3 regions of the Sphingomonas phyllosphaerae 5.2 genome follow, and region 1 is predicted to be linked to each of the others. Evidence: riboswitches for the same ligand, from Rfam matches in the RefSeq annotation. Region 1 holds a riboswitch; each other region holds the start of a gene.
The links. Region 1 has a riboswitch for cobalamin ahead of SPHPHY_RS0106625 (ABC transporter substrate-binding protein). Riboswitches for the same ligand answer to the same signal wherever they lie in the genome.

Region 1 (5,972 bases):
TGCGCGCTGCGGAAAGCGGCGCCGGCGTCGACGCTCGCCGCACCCATGCCGCAGGCTTCGCATGGTCGAACGTCGCGGCGCGCTACCGCAGCTTCTTCGAGGAAGTCGTCGACCGAAAGCGCAGCAGCACGCGCTAGGCCCGACGGAGCGGAATCACTGCGCCCGCCGGCGTAAAAGCGCGACGTGCATCATCCGCCGAGCCCCGACGGGACTCCCGGTTCCCTTGCGACACCCGCGAACAGCGCGGCCAGCTTCGCCGCCTCGGTGTGGCTGTCGTGCCGCTCCAGCACGCGCGCGCGTGCCGACGCGCCGATCGCCGCGATCTCGCCCGGCGTCGCCGCCAGCAATCGTGCGATCGCCCCGCTCAATGCCTGCACGTCGCCCGCCGGGATCAGGACGCCGTCCACGCCGTCACGCACCAATTCGGGGATGCCCGCGATATAGGTCGAGAGCACCGGCCGCTCGCGCGCCATCGCTTCCATGATCGCGACCGGCAGGCCCTCCGCGAAGCTCGGCAGGACCAGCGCGCGCGCGTCCTGAAGCATTTCGGTGATCTGGTCCGCGTTCACCCAACCCGCGATGGTCACCTGCGCGCCGATCCCGGCGGCGGCGATCGCTCGTTCGACCGCCGGTCGCATCTCGCCGTCGCCCGCCAGCACCAGCCGCACGCGCACACCGCGTGCGTGCAGCGCCGCCACCGCCTCGACCAGCAGCAACTGCCCCTTCTGCTCGCACAGCCGCCCGACGCAGACCAGCGTGTCGTTCGCGGGTGCGGGCGTGGTGCGCGCCGCCACGAAGCGCGGGTCGATCGCGCAATGGACGATCGCGATCTTCCCCCAATCGCCGGCATCTGCCCAGCGAAACAGCTGGCTGCGGCAGAAGCTGGTGATCGCGACCACGAACGCCGCGCGCGCGATCTTCTCCGTCAGCTTCCATTGCAACGGCTTGTCGAATTCCTCCGGTCCATGAACGGTGAAGCTGTACGGTGGGCCGCCGAGCATCCGCACGAACAGCGCGACCAGTACGGCATTGCTGCCGAAATGCGCGTGGACGTGCGTCGCCGCACCGCTGCGCGTCAGCCACCGCAGCATCAGGCACGCCTCCGCCAGATAGATCAGGTGGTAGAGAAATCCGCGCTCGGCCCCGCGCGACAATCGCCACGCCGCGGCCAATGTCGACAGGAAGCGTCCCGGCCGCCGCAGCAGCGCCCCCAGCGTGGCACCCGCCAGCGGCATCGCGCCGTCACGCAGCAGGTAGCGCGTCCGCTCGCGCTCCTCGCGGTCCAGTGGATCGACGATCTCCGCGTCCCAGCCGCGCACCGCGAACCGCTCGACCGTCACCCCCTGCTCCTCCAGCGCGCGGATCTCGGTCCGGATGAAGCTGTGGCTGACCTTGGGATATTGGTTGATGAGATAGGCGACCGACGCGGCCATCAGGCACTTCCTTCCCTGTCCGGCCGACGCGCGGGACAAGGCGCGCTATCCCACCCCGCCCACGCGATGACAATGCCGTGCTGTCGGGCCGTGCTGTCGGGCCGTGCTGTCGGGCTGGCCGGTCGGCTGCCGCTATGACATCGTCGCGACCGGCACGATGTAGCGCTGCCCGCTTGCGGTGATCCCCGTCTCCACCGTCAGGCCGTAGGTCTCCCCGACCAGCGTCGCCGTCAGCGTCGTCTCCGCCGGGCCAGCCGCGATCACGCCGCCGTCACGCAGCAGCACCACGTCGTCGGCAAGCCGGGCCGCCAGGTTCAGATCGTGGACGACCAGCACCACGCCGCTGCCCGCCGCCGCCACCGCGCGCAGTTGCGCGCCCACCTCCAGCTGGTGTGCGGGGTCCAGGCTGGCGAGCGGTTCGTCCGCCAGCAACCACTCCGGTCGACCCGCCAACACGCGCGCCAGCAGCGCCCGCGCGCGCTCGCCGCCAGACAGATGCTCGACCCCACGCCGCGCGAATCCGGCCATGCCGGTCGCCGCCAACGCCTGTGTCACCGCAGCACGATCCTCGTCGGTCTCGCCCCACCGCCCGCGCCACGGCAGCCGACCCAGCCCGACCAGCGTCGCCACATCGATATTCCAGTGCACGTCGGCCGCTTGCGGCAGGAAGCCGATCCGCCGCGCCCGCTGCTGCGCCGGCAGCGCGCGCACGTCGCCCTCGCCGAGCATCGCGCGCCCCGCAACGGGATGCTGCAATCCGGCCAGGCACGCCAGCAGGCTGCTTTTGCCCGCACCATTGGGGCCGAGCAGCGCGGTGACGCGACCCGCGGCAAACGCGGCCTCCACCGCATGCAGGACGGGCTTGCCGCCCAACGTCAACGACAGTCGCTGTGCCGCCAGGACGGTCATGCCAGCCGCCGCCGCATCGACACCAGCAGGTAGAAGAAGAACGGCCCGCCCAGCATCGACATCGCGATGCCGAGTCGCAGCTCGCTGACCGTCGGCGCCAGCCGCACCACGCAATCGGCAACCGTCAGCAGCAACGCCCCGCCCAGCGCGGACGGCAGCAACGTCGCCGACGGCCGATGCCCCGCAAACGGCCGCACGAGATGCGGCACGATCAGGCCGACGAAGCCGATGATCCCCGCCGCCGCCACCGATGCACCGACGGCCAGCGCGATCCCGGCGATCACCGCCAATTGCAACCGTCGCGGATCGACCCCCATCGATCGTGCCGCCTGCTCGCCCAGCGTCAGCGCGTCGAGCGACCGGCCGGTCCGCGCAAGTAGCGCAATGCCGGCCGCGATCAACGGAACGGCGACCCGCACGTCGTCCCAGCTGCGGTCGGTCAGCGCGCCCATCAGCCACGTCACGATCTCGGAGGCGACGAACGGCGTCGGCGCCAGGCTGATCGCCAGCGCGGTCAGCGATCCGGTGATGCTGGTCAGGATCATCCCGGCAAGCGTGAACAGGATCAGGCTGCCCGAGCGCCCGGCGATCAACGCCAATGCCGCCATCGTAGCCGCCGCGCCCGCCAGCGCGAAGCCCGGCAGCAGCCATGCCTGCACGGCATAGCCGAAATAGAGCGCGCACACCGCGCCGAACGCCGCGCCCGACGATACGCCGAACAGCCCGGGGTCGGCGAGCGGGTTGCGCAGATAACCCTGCATCGCGGCGCCCGACACGCCCAGCCCGGCGCCGACCGCCAGCGCCAGAATCGTACGCGGCAGGCGAAGCTCGACGATGATGATCGAGCGCGGGTCGGCGGCAGTCCACGCGTCCAGCGGCACCCACACCTTGCCGGCCGCCAGCGACAGCGCCGCCGCGAGCAGTACGCCGGCCAGCAGCCACCACGACAGCCGCGTCATCGCACCAGCTCCGCACGGACGGTACGCAGCCGCGCCATCGCCGCGATGATCGACGGTCCACCGCAGTTCATGAGCCGCGCCGCGAACGGCGCGATCGCGATCCGCTTTCCCAATCGTGCGAGCGCCGGGTGCCGCTCGGCACGCTCGCCGCCACCCTCCGCCGCGGCGACCGACAGCAACACGCGCGGCGGCCGTGCCACGAGATATTCGAGCGGCAGGATGTCCCAGCGTTGCAGCCCGTAGGCGCTGCTGGCGTTGGAGAACCCGGCACGGCGCAGCAGGTCGTCAGGCAAGGTGCCGGCGCCGGGCACCAGCCCGCCCGCACCCCAGATCAGCGCCGGGATGTTCCTTCCCGACACCGGTCGGGACGACGCCAGGATCAGTGCCGACAAGGCCACGCCCCGATCCGGGTGCCCGATCGCCGCCGCGACCGCGCGAACCTGCGCCGCGCTCTCCTCAACGTCCGCCGGGACAGGATATTGCACGAGATGGACGTGCAGCCGCGCGAGCGCCGCCACCGTCGCGGGCGCGACATGCCCGCCCGCCACGACCAGATCGGGGCGGAGCGCCACCACCTCTTCGGCAGTGCCAGACGTCGCTGCGAAGCGGCGCGCCTGTGCCAGTGGAATGGAGGTCGCGCGCGGATCCTGCGAGTAAATGCTGATCGCCGCGATCTGCCGGGCGTCGGCTACCTGCATCAGGATCGCGTCGAGGCACGGATTGATCGACACGATGCGCGGATAACGAGGCGTCGCCGCCCCCAGCAGCAACGGTGCCGTCGCCATCAACGCCCCACGCGCCGCTATCCCGATCCTTCGCAACCACGAAACTCCCACGCCGACCCGACTCGTCCGTCGTCGCGCGGGAAAATTTCCCCGATCGCCCGGCACACCCCGTCCGCGCGAAGGACAACCGCGACCGGGCAGGTTTCCTGGCTCCCGGGTCGTCGCCTGCCGCCCGGCCTTCCCGGATCGCGGCGGATCCAGTGGCACGCAAGGGGGCGAGAGGCTCGCCGGTCACAGTTGCGGGGGCAGCTCCGGATCGTCGCCTACCGGATTCCCTCGCCTGATCGCGGGCCTACGCCTAGCCGCCCCGCAACGACCGGGCAAGCGCGGCGAGCAGCGGTACGTCGACCGGCGGCATCGGCAGCGCCGCGAGCGCTTCGGGCACGTCCCAGCGCAGCGCCTCCGCCGCAAGTGCCAGCGGCGCACCGTGCCACGCGGTGCAGCGGTACAGCAGCATCGTCACCGGCATGTCGGTCGCGAACCCCACCGGCTCCAGCGCGGCGACCGCCACCTCGATCGCCAGTTCCTCGGCCAGTTCGCGCACCAGCGCGTCGGCCGGGTGTTCGCCCGGCTCGACCTTGCCGCCGGGAAACTCCCACAGCCCGCCGTGCCGCTTGCCGTGCGGGCGTTGCTGCATCAGGCAGCGGCCGTGTCCGTCGATCAGCGCTGCGGCGACTACCAGCATCGGGGTCGATCCTTCCTTAACCGTTAGGCTTTATCCTGCCAGCCATGTCACGCCTGTCCATCGCACGCTCGCCACTCGGCATCATCCGCTCGCTGCTGCGGCAGACGCGCGGTGCGACTGCGATCGAATATGGTCTGATCCTGGCGGTGATCGCACTCGGCATTTCCGCCAGTCTCACCCAGGTCGGCACGACGATCGCAACGACGTTCGACAGGATCAACAGCTATCTGGTCACTACTCGCTGATCGAACGACGAAATCCCGTGACTGGCTTAAATGTTTATCAACCCTGCGATCTTAGAACAGTCATCGATGGCCCTGTGAACAGGACGTCGGCGGGTACCGAAGATTTCAAGTATTAACTGGAGAATCGACATGCAGAAGATTCGTTCGTTCCTGAAGAACAGCAAGGGTGCGACCGCGATCGAGTACGGCCTGATCGCTGCGCTGATCGCCGTTGCTGCGATCGCAGCGATGAAGGGCTTGGGCACCCAGCTCAGCAACACCTTCGGCAACGTGTCGAGCAAGATGGCAAGCAACTCGTAAGAGTTGCCGCACATATGCCGAAAAGGGCGGCGGAACTCAGGTTCCGCCGCCCTTTCTGTGTCAGGCGACGCGACCCATCTTCAGGAACTTCGTGCGGCGGTCATGCCGCAACGCGTCGGGCGTCAGCGGTGCAAGGTCGCGCAGCATCCGCTCGATGCAGTCGCCCAGCGCGCGGATCGCGCCATCATGGTCGCGGTGCGCGCCGCCCAGCGGCTCGGGCACGATCGCGTCGATCACGCCAAGCCCCTTCAGGTCCTGCGCGGTCACCTTCATCGCCTCGGCGGCGTCGGGCGCCTTGTCGGCGGTCCGCCACAGGATCGAGGCGCAACCCTCCGGCGAAATCACCGAATAGACCGCATGCTCGAACATCAGCACGCGGTTGCCGCTGGCCAGCGCGATCGCGCCACCCGAACCGCCCTCGCCCACCACCACCGACACCAGCGGAACGCCAAGCGCGAGGCACGCCTCGGTGGAACGCGCGATCGCCTCCGCTTGCCCGCGCTCCTCGGCCTGGATGCCCGGAAATGCGCCGGACGTGTCGACCAGCGTCACGACCGGCAAGCCGAACCGATCGGCGAGTTCCAGCAGCCGGATCGCCTTGCGATACCCCTCCGGCTTGCCCATCCCGAAATTGTGCCGCAGCCGACTGGCGGTAT
Region 2 (5,972 bases), 500 kb from region 1:
CGAGCGCCGCTGCGCACAATCCGAGCATCTGGTCGCGCGTCAATCGCCCAAGCGCGGGGCGGACGCGGACCAGCAGGCCGTCGCCCGCGGCCATCGGCCGCCACGCGGTGGGGCACCAGCCGCGCGTCGCGCTCATGCCGCGCCCTCCAATCGCGCGAGGATCGAGTTCCGGCGCGTCCGCCACAGCCCCGCCGCGCGAAGCGCCGCGAAGCGGGCATCCATCGCAGCCAGTGCGGCGGGATTGGCCTGCGCCATGAACGCGCGGACATCGTCGCGGGCGAGCGTCGCGTCGAAGTAGAGGTCGAATGACTCGGTCGTGACCGCGCCGGCGAGGTGCGCGAAGGTGCCGAGATGGTCGAGCGTGGCTGCGATCTCTGCGGCCCCGCGGAAGCCGTGTCGCATCATGCCGGCGATCCAACCGGGATGCGCGGCACGGCCGCGCACGACGCGCGCGATTTCTTCCGCCAGCGTTCGTGCGCGGGGCCGATCCGGATCGGTCGCGTCGAGATGGTAGGGGCGGGCGTTACCGCCGGTGATCGCCTGCGCAGCGGCGAAGGCGGCTTCATGCGCGGCATAATCGGCGGCGAGCAGCAGGTCGGTCTCGGGCAGGTCCTGAACGTGGACGAACAGCTCGGCCGCGGCGACGCGGGCACGCAGCGCAACGGGATCGGCACGGTCTTCCCCGCCGTCGATCGCATGCGACGATGCGGTGAGCCACGCCTCGCCCGCGGCGCGGCGCGCGTCGGGCGTGTAGGTGTCGGCGGCGTCGCCCAGCCCGACGCCGTAGCGGCCGGGCGCGGGACCGAAGACGCGCGGCGTGGCGGGCACGCCGACGAACGGGTTCCGGTCGGCCGGTTCGTCGCGCAGCGCGATCGCGCGCACTGCCTGTCCGAACATCGCGCACAGCGTCGGGAAAGCGTCACGGAACAGCCCGGACACGCGCAGCGTCACGTCGATGCGCGGACGGTCGAGCACGAGGAGCGGGAGGACCTCCACGCCGGTGACGCGCTCCGAGCCCATGTCCCACACCGGCGCGGCGCCGAGCAGGTGCAGCGCCATCGCGAACTCTTCGCCGGCGGTGCGCATCGTCGCCGATCCCCAGAGGTCTACGATCATCGTCCGCGGATAATCGCCGTGATCCTGCAGGTGGCGGCGGATCAGCTCGTCGGCGAGCCGCACGCCCTGCGCCTGCGCGGAACGTGACGGCACCGCGCGCGGATCGGTGGTGTAGAGGTTGCGGCCGGTCGGCAGTACGTCGCGCCGCCCGCGCCACGGCGATCCCGACGGACCGGCGGCGACCCGCCGCCCGTCGAGCGCAATCAAAAGCCCGTCGCGCTCCGCCGCGCCGTGTTCGCCGCGCCCGAAGACATGCAGCCCGTCCCCGAACTGGCTGTCCTTCACATCGCACACGAACGTATCGATCCGGGTGATCGCCTCGGCATCGGACGCCGCCGCGCCGAGCCCGAGCACCCCGTCCAGCCCCAGCGCCCGCGCTTCGTCACGGATATCGCCGCGCAACCGCGCCCGGCGCGGCGGGTCCAGCCCATCGGCGTTCGAGAATTCGTCGAGCAGCGTTTCCAGTCGGCCCAGACCCGCTGCAGTGCCGGTGCGAGCGAGCGGCGGCGGGACGTGGCCCAGCGTCACCGCCCCGATCCGCCGCTTGGCCTGCGCGGCCTCGCCGGGATCATTGACGATGAAGGGATAGACGATCGGCAGCGCGCCGGTCAGCGCCTCTGGCCAGCACGCATCCGATAGGGCCACTGCCTTGCCGGGCAGCCATTCGAGCGTGCCATGCGCCCCGATATGGACCAGCGCCTGCATCCCGCGCGCACGCAGCCACAGGTAGAAGGCGATATAGGCATGGCGCGGGCAGCGCGATAGATCGTGATATTCCCCGATGCGGCCATCCGGCTGGCCGCGCTCGGGCTGCAATGCGACAATGATCTCGCCGCAGCTGATCGCACCGAACCGGAACCGCCCGTCGACGAGCGCGGGGTCGTCTTCCGGCGCCCCCCATGCGGCGGCCACCTCGGCTTGCAAGCTGGCGGGAAGGCAGCGCAGCGCAGTGCGATAGTCCGCGATCGTCCATTCAAGCGTCTCGGTGGCGAGCAGCCGCGGCAGATCGGCCGGGCAGGGCGTGGCCCCGTAGCCCGCCGCAGCGAGATCGTGGAGAATCGCCGCGACACTCGCGAGCGCATCTAGCCCGACCGCATGCGCCATCTGCTGCGCCTTGCCGGGGTAGGTCGAGACGACGAGGCAGAGCCGGCGCTGCGCCGCGGGTGCGTGCGCCAGGGTGATCCAGCCGTGGATGCGCGCGACGATCGCGGCGATCCGCGCCGGCTCGGCACGATGCGCGCGGCGCTTGAACTGCAGGTCGGGATCGTGCGGCGCATCGTCCTTGAAGCTGGCGACACCCGCAAACACGCGCCCGTCGACCTCCGGCAGCACCACGTGCATCGCCAGATCGGCCGGCGACAGCCCGCGCTGCGCCTTCGTCCAGGCCGCGCGATCGGACGTGGCGAGCGCGACCTGGAACACCGGCACCGCTGCGCCGTCCAGCGGGGTGGCGCCGGTTTCGTCCGTGGCGGAGAAGGCAGTGGCGTTGACGATCGCGGCCGGTAACAGCGCGGAGACCCACCGCCGCAGCCATGGCGACGCTTCCGCATCTTTCAACGACGGAGCGAACAGCGCGAGGACGTCATAGCCGCACGCCTCGAACCCGGCCTGCAACGCCGCGACCGGATCGAGATCCGCGGCGGTCAGATATGAGCGGTAGAAGACGATCAGGATGCGCGGCCGCGTTGCGGTAAACGCAAAGGCGGCGGGGCAGGTGACCCCGCTTGCCTGCTGCCAACCGCCGACCGGCGCGATGGCTGGCGCGCTCGGCGCCGGCCTGACGTAACAGCCCGCGGCGAGGGCGAATTGCGCCAGCGCTTCCTGCGCCGCCGCAGCGCCGCCAATGTCGCATAACTGCGTCAAGCGTCGCAGCGTCGAGACCGGGACGGTGGAGATCGTATCGAGCCGGTCGTCGACACGCCCGTCGGCAGGGATGACTGCCAACGCAATCCCGCGCTGCCGTGCCAGCGTTTCCACCTGCCGAAGCCCGTACGACCAATAGGCCGCGCCGCCGATCAGCCGGATCAGGATGCCCCTGGCCCCATCGAGCGTGCGCTCGACATAGGTGTCGACCGACAGCGGGTGCGTCAGTTCGGCGAGGCTGGCGAGCCGCAGGCGGGGCAGCGCGGCGTCGCCGGCGGCGGCCGCGGCGGCCACGGCGGCGTGCCACCCGGCCGCGAACGCGCCGAGATCGCTGTCCGAGAAGGACAAGACCACGAGATCGGCGGCGTCCTGCCCCAGATCGCGCGGCGACGCGCTCTCCTCCAGGCCGTGCGCTTCGCGGAAGACGACGTGCATGGCGGGTCAGCCGTGCAGCGCAGCCCGGATGAGGGCGGGATCGAGCCGGTCCCGCTCGGCGATGACCACGAGGCGGGTATCGCGTGGCTCGTCGCCCCGCCACGGCTGGTCGTAATGGGTGCGGACCCGGGCACCCACTGCCTGTACCAGCAGCCGCATCGGCTTGCCCGCGACCGCCGCATAGCCCTTCACGCGCAGCACGTCGCCACCGTGGCCGAGCGCCTCTACCCGCGCGGCGAGATCGTCCGCAGTCGCGATTTCTCCAAGTTCGACGACGATGCTGTCGAAATCGTCGTGCTCGTGATCGTCCTCGCCATCATGATGCGAGGGGCGGGCGGCGAGATCGTCTTCGGCGGCGGCACCGATGCCCAGCACGATCCTCGGATCGACCACGCCGTCGGTCAGTTCGAGGATGGGCAGCGATCGCGGCGTCTCCGCGGCGATGACGGCGCGGGCGGCGGCGATACCGCCCGCACCGGCGAGGTCGCACTTGCTCAGCAACACCATGTCGGCGCACGCAAGCTGGTCCTCGAACACCTCCGACAGCGGCGTTTCATGATCGATGCTGGGATCGGCGGCGCGTTGCGCATCCAGCGCGGCGACATCCGGTGCGAAGCGCCCGCTCGCCACCGCCTCCGCATCCGCCACCGCGACGACGCCGTCGACGGTGATCCGCGACCGGATGGCAGGCCAGTCGAACGCCTTCAGCAGCGGCTTGGGCAGCGCGAGCCCGGAGGTTTCGATGAGGATGTGGTCGGGGCGCGGATCGAGCGCGAGCAGCGTCTCGACGGTGGGGATGAAATCGTCGGCTACGGTGCAGCAGATGCAGCCGTTCGAAAGCTCGACGATGTTCTCGGCGGGGCAATCGGGGATCGCACACCCCTTCAGAATGTCACCGTCGACGCCGAGGGTGCCGAACTCGTTGACGACGACCGCCAGCCGGCGGCCACCCGCGTTGCGGATCAGGTGGCTGATAAGCGTCGTCTTCCCCGCGCCCAGAAAACCGGTGACGATGGTGACGGGGACTTTCGACAGGTTCGCGACAGGTGAGAATGCTGACATGGTGTTTTCCGCGGCACTGGCAACGACCGGCGGGGGCCGACACGTCGGCCGGCGCACGACCACGGCGGGGCGCCGAATGCCCTCCGCAACGCACACCGATGCAGCCCCAGCCACACAGGTTCGTCGCTCAGACGGAGAACCGTGCCGCGACCATCCCCTGGATCGAAGCAAGAGCGACCATATCGCCGGCAGGTCTCCTGGCTTGCGGGTCAAAGCTCGGGCATCGCCTTCCCAGGTGTGCATCCGTGGATGCCGCATCCCAGTGGCCGCTCCGGTCAGGGAGCATGACGCCTTCGCTCACCGCTCACAGTTGCAGGGACAGCCGCGGATTTGGGGGGAGGCCCCCCGCACCGCATTCCCATTCAAGCCCCTTTCGGGGCACCGGCGCGATCATCGAGCGCCGAAAAGGCCCTCGCCGTGGTCTTAGCTTCGTGGCGGCGCGTTGCCAATTCCTCAAATGCGCTGCCGCCCGGTCGGCCCGGCATCCGCGAGGACGGCGCGGGTTTTCATCGAGGCGCGAGCGACATGCGGGCAGGCGGAATGCCAGGCCAGGCGCCGGTTCGCGCGACAGAATAAGCGCCGGGCTGATTCAGGAGAGCTTGCCTGATCGAGCGCGCACGCTCGACGACCTGGAGGAGTTCGGGCCGATCGATCGTCGCTCCCATGACGTGCATCGGCTCGGCCGGCCGACCCGCGTCTCTCTCCCTCCGACTCGTGGACCCATGTCGTCCCGGCGCTTGCATCCGGGCCTCAGAACGGCAGGATGACATCGAGCAACTGCTGTCCGAGGCGCGGCTGTTGCATGTCGGTCAATTGGCCGCGTCCACCGTAGCCGATGCGGGCCTCGGCGATCTGGTTGCTGCGGATGCTGTTGTCGCGCGCGATATCCTGCGGGCGGACGATGCCCTGGACCACGACTTCGCGCAGTTCGAAGTTGACGCGGACTTCCTGATGCCCCGCGATCGAGAGGTTGCCGTTCGGCAGCACGTCGACCACCACCGCGGCGATCGCGGTGTTGATCTGTTCGCTGCGCGAGGTGTTGCCGGCGCCGCCCGATGCGGAATTGCTGTCGGTGGCGATAAGGCTGGATGGATTGGGGTTGCCGGGCAGCACCTTGCCGATCTTCGATTCAAGTCCGAGCAGGCCGGGCAACCCGAGGTTCTCCTTGCCGCGCCGCGAGCGGGTAGAGCTGTTATCCAGCGCCGCATTGTCAGCGATGTTGATCCGGACGGTCAGGATGTCACCGACGCTGGAGGCGCGCTGATCGTGGAAGAAGGCACCCGCGCCGGTGCGGAACAGCGATGCGCCGCCACCCGCCTGTTGTGTCGTCACGCCGCCGGTATAGCGACCGGCGATCGCCTGACCGCCCAGCGAAGGTTGAACATCGGGTGCCGGGCGCGAAATGGCGGGCCCCATCCGCGGCGCTTTGCCGATCGCGGAGAGACGGTCGACCGTGCCGCAGCCGGACAACGCGAAGGCCGACATCGCGAGCGCGA
Region 3 (5,972 bases), 2.0 Mb from region 1:
CGTGCGCCACGGTGGTCCAGCACCAGCGCCCTTGCGCGGCGAGGGGGGCCGTCACCAGATATTCCGATATTTCCGCGCCGAAGCGAAGGACCACGACCATGACCGACTATCGCAAGACCGACGATGCGCTCGCCAGGCTGACGCCGGAGCAATTCTACGTGACGCAGCAGAGCGGCACCGAGCGTCCCGGCACCGGTGCATATCTCGATAACAAGCGCGCCGGCATCTATGTCGACATCGTTTCGGGCGAGCCGCTGTTCGCCTCCGCCGACAAGTTCGAATCGCATTGCGGCTGGCCCAGCTTCACCAAGCCGATCGACGCCGCCCGGGTCGAGGAACTCCACGACGACACCCACGGCATGGTCCGCACCGAAGTGCGCTCGGCCGGTGCCGACAGCCATCTCGGCCATGTGTTCAACGACGGCCCGCGTGATCGCGGCGGGCTGCGCTATTGCATCAACTCCGCCGCGCTGCGCTTCGTGCCCCGCGAGGAGATGGAGGCGCAGGGATACGGCGCCTATCTCGACCAGGTCGAGGACGTCGCCTGACTGCACGGACCGAGGCCGATCGGACGCGTCGTAGAAGCGCCGAGGTGCAGGCAGATCACCAGCATGCCGGATCAGCGCGCCGCCCGCGACCGAGCATAGCATCGCCTCGCGCGCCCCGACGCCGCATCGCTCCGCGGTACGCGAAAGTGGGTCGCCGCCGTAGATTGCGTCCGGGAGAAGCCGGCGACGCAATGGCACCTCGTCCGACACTCCGTGGATTGCGTCGAACTGAACCCGGATGCCTGACCGATCATCGTCGATCAGGCACCCGGGCACCACCGCCGAAACGCTGGTCCGGTGGCTAGAGAGCGGGGGTGAACGCCGGATCAGCGCTTGCCGGAACCGTATCCGGTCAGGTGCGCGTTGCCGTCGTCGATCGCGAACACGAATCCGTATTCGGTGCCACCCGGACCGAAGAACCCGCCGGTCAGCTTGCCCGTCGCGCCATTGCCGGTCGTGGCCGTGCCTTGGAAGCGCGTCGTGCCGGGCGTCAGCGTGGCGGTGAAACTGATGGCATAGTTCTTGCCGGCAAAGCTGCTCGTGGTGACATTCATTTTACCGGCGAGAACGCCAGCAGCGGCGTCGAACGTGCCAGTCGAACCAGTTTCGAGCGTCGTCAGAAACTGATCACTGGTCTTGTTGATGTACAGCATCCTGACGGTCGCCCACGACTTGTAATCTCCCGACGAAAGCTCGGCAGACGAACCCGTGGGCGCACCACCGATCGCGATCAATTGCGAGGTCTCCGCTACTCCCGGCTTCTGATTGAAGTCGTACCGGGTCAGGAACGTGTACTGAGCATCCAGACGCGACGGAATGCAACCGAAGGTCAATTCCTTCGCGCCAGAGGTATACGAGATACCATCCTTGAACACGCTCGGCTCCTCACGTTCCGTTCCAGTGAACGATGCGAGCGTTGCACCGGCGCGGAGGAGGGTCACATTGCCCGACACCGCATCAAGCCGGAACGCGGAATTTGCCCCGAGATCGACGAGCGCAGTCGATGCCGACGAATGTTGATACGCACCTGTCGAATCGGCTGTTCCCTTCGCCAGCACTTCCGCCCCGAACAGGAGATTGATCGCCTGATCGCGCTTCATGTCGCAGGGTGAAACATACGACGTCGGGATCGGCGCCGGCGCCGGCGCAGGTGTCGGAGTTGGAGTTGGAGTGGGCGTAGGGGCGGGCGTCGGACTTGGCGCAGGAGCAGGCGGAGGCGTCGTCACCACCGAAACCGGCTTGCGGCCTTTCCCGCCGTCGTCGCCGCCGCAGGCCGTCGTGAGTGTGGCCAGACCGCACAAGGCGACACCCGATAACAACTTTTTCATCCTGAATTCCCCTGTTCGCAAACCGGCGCAAGCCGCCGACCTCACATCCGGATCAACCGACGATCCGCCATCCCGCAGACTTTATAGATAACAACCGCGCGTTAACCGCCCTATGCGCCGCCATATCTGACAACATCTTGCGTTCCGGCGCTTTTCCAAGCAGAGTTCCGCGACACTACACGCACTCGTTTACGCGCTATTCGGAGCCGCTGCTTTTAGAATGACCCGACGCGACATGCGAAGGCCGAGACAAAGAACACGCAGCCATACTGACTTAAAACCCTTCGCATCTTCGAGATTACTGGATCTTCCCTTCGAAGACTTGGAGTTGCTGCAAATGGCTGCCACATGCTGCGGTGGCAGCGAAATATTGCCCACCACCCGACCCGCGGAAGGACGGGTGCGAACGCGCCTTCCCGCCGCGCTTGCGCCTGCGTTGGTCCCGAGCTTGTCGAACGGCGTGTCGCCGGCCAGAAGCCGCCGACCGACATACCCCTCGAAGGATTCGACGTGACCGACCAGGACGACCGCGCCGCACGGCGTGCAGAGGATCGCGAGCGGCGCGCGCAGGAACGCGTCGCTGCCGCCGTCGCCCGCACCGAACATCGCGCCGTCGAACGGGACGCCGCCGGCCGCCGCCGCGAGGAAGCGCGCGAGGCGCGCCGGCACGAGGAGGAGCAGCGTCGCACCGCGCTTGCCACCGAACGCGACGCGCGCCCGCGCCGCCGCGCCAGCACCGGCGCGCTCTCCCGCACCGGCGAGAAACCTGTCGAGCGCGACACCCGCAACTATGCGACCGACAAGGATCCCGCGCGCATCCGCACGCTGGCGGCCCGTGGCGCGAAACCGGCGGCGCTGGCGGCGGTGTTCGGGATCAGCGTCGCCGAAGTCGAGGCGGTGCTGGCCGCGGACTGAACGCGCCGCTATCGCCGCGCGCATGACCGACGATATCGACAGCCGCCACAACGAGAAGATGCGCCGCGTACAGGCCGCGCGCCGCACGATGATGGAGAGCAAGACCGTCGAGAAGGGCTTGCTGATCGTCCACACCGGCGCGGGCAAGGGCAAGTCGACCGCCGCGTTCGGCATGGCGGTCCGCGCGATGGGGCACGGCATGAAGGTGGGCATCGTGCAATTCGTGAAGGGCGCGATGACGACCGGCGAGAAGGCGATCTTCGACGCGTTCCCGGATCTGGTCGAATTCCGCGCCATGGGGGAGGGCTTCACCTGGGACACGCAGGACCGCGCCCGCGACATCGCCGCCGCCCGCACGGCGTGGGAGGAGGTCCAGCGGATGCTCGCCGATCCCGGCATCGCGATGGTGATCGCCGACGAGCTCAACATCGTCCTGCGCTACGATTACCTGCCCACCGACGAAGTGGTCGCCGCCGCCACCGCGCGCGCGCCGATGAAGCATTTCGTCGTCACCGGCCGCAACGCCCCCGACGCGCTGATCGCCGCTGCCGACCTCGTGACCGAGATGACGCAGGTGAAGCATCCGTTTCGCAGCGGCGTGAAGGCGCAGGCCGGCGTGGAGTTCTGAGCGACCCGATCCCGGGGGTTGATCCCTTGCCGTCGCCCCACGGCTTGATCCGGGGTCCCGCTCCATCGGCGTCGGTACATCGCGGAACTCCGACCACCCGGCACCCGACACCAGGCACCAGGCACCAGGCACCAGGCACCCGGCGGAAGCGCCAACGAACGGTAGCGCCCCTCGTCATTGCGAGCGCCGCGAAGCAATCCAGAGCCGGGCCAGGACGCACTGGATCGCTTCGCCGCGCCCGCAATGACGGCCTCGGCCACCCGCCGAACCTTACCCGCGATTGACCGCCACGCCACGCGCCGCTACGGCGCGCGCCGCGACAGGTTCCCCTTCACCGGGGATCAAAAGGGAACGGGTGAACCCCGGCTGCCCCTGCAACTGTAAGCGGCGAGCCAGCGTGCCCGATGCCATTGGTCCTCCCGGGGGCTGAGAAGGCGGCACGACCCGGCGATGACCCGTGAGCCAGGAGACCTGCCTGTCGCAGTCGTCCTTCGTTCGGCCAGGGTGCGCCGATCGGACGGGAAGACCGCACGGGGCAAACCCGGCGGGCGGACCAGCGTGACGATGCCTGCCGCCGCGCGCGGTCGACGACGCGGAAGCACGCCTTTCCGCGCCGGCGATCGGCGACGGCTTCGTTGTCGTCACAAGGGTTTTCGCCATGTCGTTCCGCCTCGCCATCCTCCCGTTCCTGCTGTCGTCCACCGCTGCGCTCGCGCAGGAGGCGCCGCGCCCCGATGTCACCGCCCCCGCCCCCACCGACGACATCGTCGTCTCCGCCAACCGCGCGCCCGTCGCCGCCGATCGCGTGATCGCGTCGGTCGCCGTGCTCGACAAGGCCGATATCGATCGTACGCAGGATCTTTCGGTCGCCGACCTGCTGCTGCGCACGCCCGGCGTCTCGCTGTCGCGCAACGGCGGCTACGGCACCAGCACCTCGCTGCGCATCCGCGGCGCCGAAGCCGACCAGACCGTCGTCGTCATCGACGGGGTGAAGATCAACGATCCGTCCTCGCCCGGCGGCGGCTACAATTTCGCCAACCTGCTGATCGGCGACGCCGCGCGGATCGAGGTGCTGCGCGGGCCGCAGTCGATCCTGTGGGGCAGCCAGGCGATCGGCGGTGTGGTCAACATCGTCACCCCGCTTCCCGCCACCGCCCTCGAAGGCAGCCTCGACCTCGAAGGCGGTTCGCGTGAGACGGTCAGCGCGCGTGCCGCACTGGGCGGCAACACCGGCCCGCTCGCATGGCGGATCGGGGCGCAGACCTTCGCCACCGACGGTATCTCGGCGCTGGCGGCGGGCACCGAGCGTGACGGCTATACCAACCAGAACGTACAGGGCCGTGCGGTCCTGACGCTCGCGCCGGGTATCAGCGCCGATGTCCGCGGCTCCTATGCCGATGGCCGCAACGATTTCGACGGGTTCGGCGGCGACACCCCCGAATACGGCCTGACGCGCGAGTTCGTCGGCTATGCCGGCCTCAACATCGACCTGTTCGACGCGCGGCTGCGCAACCGCATCGGCTATGGCTATACCGACACCGACCGCGACAATTACGACCCCTCGCGCCCGTCGCAGCCGCAGACCTTCGCCGCGATCGGCCGCAACCACCGCCTCGAATATCAGGGCGCGCTCGCGATCGTGAAGGGCGTCGACGCGGTGTTCGGCGTCGAGAACGAGGTCAGCCGCTTCACCACCGCCTCGTCGGACTTCTCGCCGCCCTACACGCTCGCCGATCCCGGCACCGGCCGCGCCGAGCTGACCAGCGTCTATGGCCAGCTCAACCTGTCGCCGGTCGACGGGCTGACGCTCAACGGCGGGGTGCGGCACGACGACCACAGCCGCTTCGGTCGTCAGACGCTGTTCGCAGGCGGCGCAAGCTGGACGCTGCCGACCGGCACCGTGCTGCGCGCCAGCTATAGCGAGGGCTTCAAGGCGCCGACGCTTTACCAGCTCTTCTCCGAATACGGGAACCAGGCGCTCGCCCCCGAACAGGCGAAGGGTTGGGAGGCCGGCGCCGAGCAACGCTTCATGGACGGCCGCTTCGCGATCGGCGGTACTTATTTCGAGCGGCGGACCCGCGACCAGATCATCTTCAGCAGCTGCGATGTCGGCGCCACCGACCCGCTCTGCTTCGTCCCCGGCTCCACCACCGCGCAGCGCTTCGGCTATTACCAGAACGTCGCTCGCGCCTTCGCGCGCGGGGTCGAAGCGGTCGGCCGTGCACAGCTCGGGCGTCACCTCGGCATCGACGGCAATTACAGCTGGACGCTGTCGGAGGACCGCTCGCCGGGCAGCACGCTCGGCAACTGGCTGCCACGCCGCCCACGCGATACCGCCAACCTGTCGGCGACCTACACGTTCGCCGAGGCCGGCTCGCTCGGCGTCGCGGCGCGCTGGGCCGGCTCGTCGTTCGACGATGCCGCCAACCGCACACGCCTCGACGGCTATACGCTGGTCGATCTGCGCGGCGAATTGCCGCTGTCGGCCACTGTCCGGCTGTTCGCGCGCGTCGAGAACCTGTTCGACGAACGCTACGAGACGATCGCGCGCTA

Region 2: linked by a shared signal. The riboswitch ahead of cobW (cobalamin biosynthesis protein CobW) and the one ahead of SPHPHY_RS0106625 (ABC transporter substrate-binding protein) in region 1 are both predicted to bind cobalamin.
Region 3: linked by a shared signal. The riboswitch ahead of SPHPHY_RS0116095 (TonB-dependent receptor plug domain-containing protein) and the one ahead of SPHPHY_RS0106625 (ABC transporter substrate-binding protein) in region 1 are both predicted to bind cobalamin.

Annotation. Positions count from the first base shown of each region.
Region 1 is NZ_ATTI01000001.1:1,411,468-1,417,439, reverse strand. It holds gene SPHPHY_RS0106645 (glycosyltransferase family 4 protein) at 1-137, shown strand, start outside; gene SPHPHY_RS0106640 (glycosyltransferase) at 189-1,433, opposite strand; gene SPHPHY_RS0106635 (ABC transporter ATP-binding protein) at 1,566-2,342, opposite strand; gene SPHPHY_RS0106630 (FecCD family ABC transporter permease) at 2,339-3,301, opposite strand; gene SPHPHY_RS0106625 (ABC transporter substrate-binding protein) at 3,298-4,086, opposite strand; cobalamin riboswitch at 4,226-4,363, opposite strand; gene SPHPHY_RS0106620 ((deoxy)nucleoside triphosphate pyrophosphohydrolase) at 4,385-4,771, opposite strand; gene SPHPHY_RS0106615 (Flp family type IVb pilin) at 4,816-5,016, shown strand; gene SPHPHY_RS0106610 (Flp family type IVb pilin) at 5,146-5,316, shown strand; gene SPHPHY_RS0106605 (acetyl-CoA carboxylase carboxyltransferase subunit alpha) at 5,377-5,972, opposite strand, start outside.
Region 2 is NZ_ATTI01000001.1:1,915,530-1,921,501, forward strand. It holds gene SPHPHY_RS0108970 (cobalamin biosynthesis protein CobG) at 1-136, opposite strand, end outside; gene cobN (cobaltochelatase subunit CobN) at 133-3,414, opposite strand; gene cobW (cobalamin biosynthesis protein CobW) at 3,421-4,476, opposite strand; cobalamin riboswitch at 4,646-4,877, opposite strand; gene flgH (flagellar basal body L-ring protein FlgH) at 5,227-5,972, opposite strand, start outside.
Region 3 is NZ_ATTI01000001.1:3,369,676-3,375,647, forward strand. It holds gene msrB (peptide-methionine (R)-S-oxide reductase MsrB) at 99-548, shown strand; gene SPHPHY_RS0116075 (hypothetical protein) at 875-1,876, opposite strand; gene SPHPHY_RS0116080 (hypothetical protein) at 2,387-2,791, shown strand; gene cobO (cob(I)yrinic acid a,c-diamide adenosyltransferase) at 2,814-3,419, shown strand; cobalamin riboswitch at 3,724-3,913, shown strand; gene SPHPHY_RS0116095 (TonB-dependent receptor plug domain-containing protein) at 4,078-5,972, shown strand, end outside.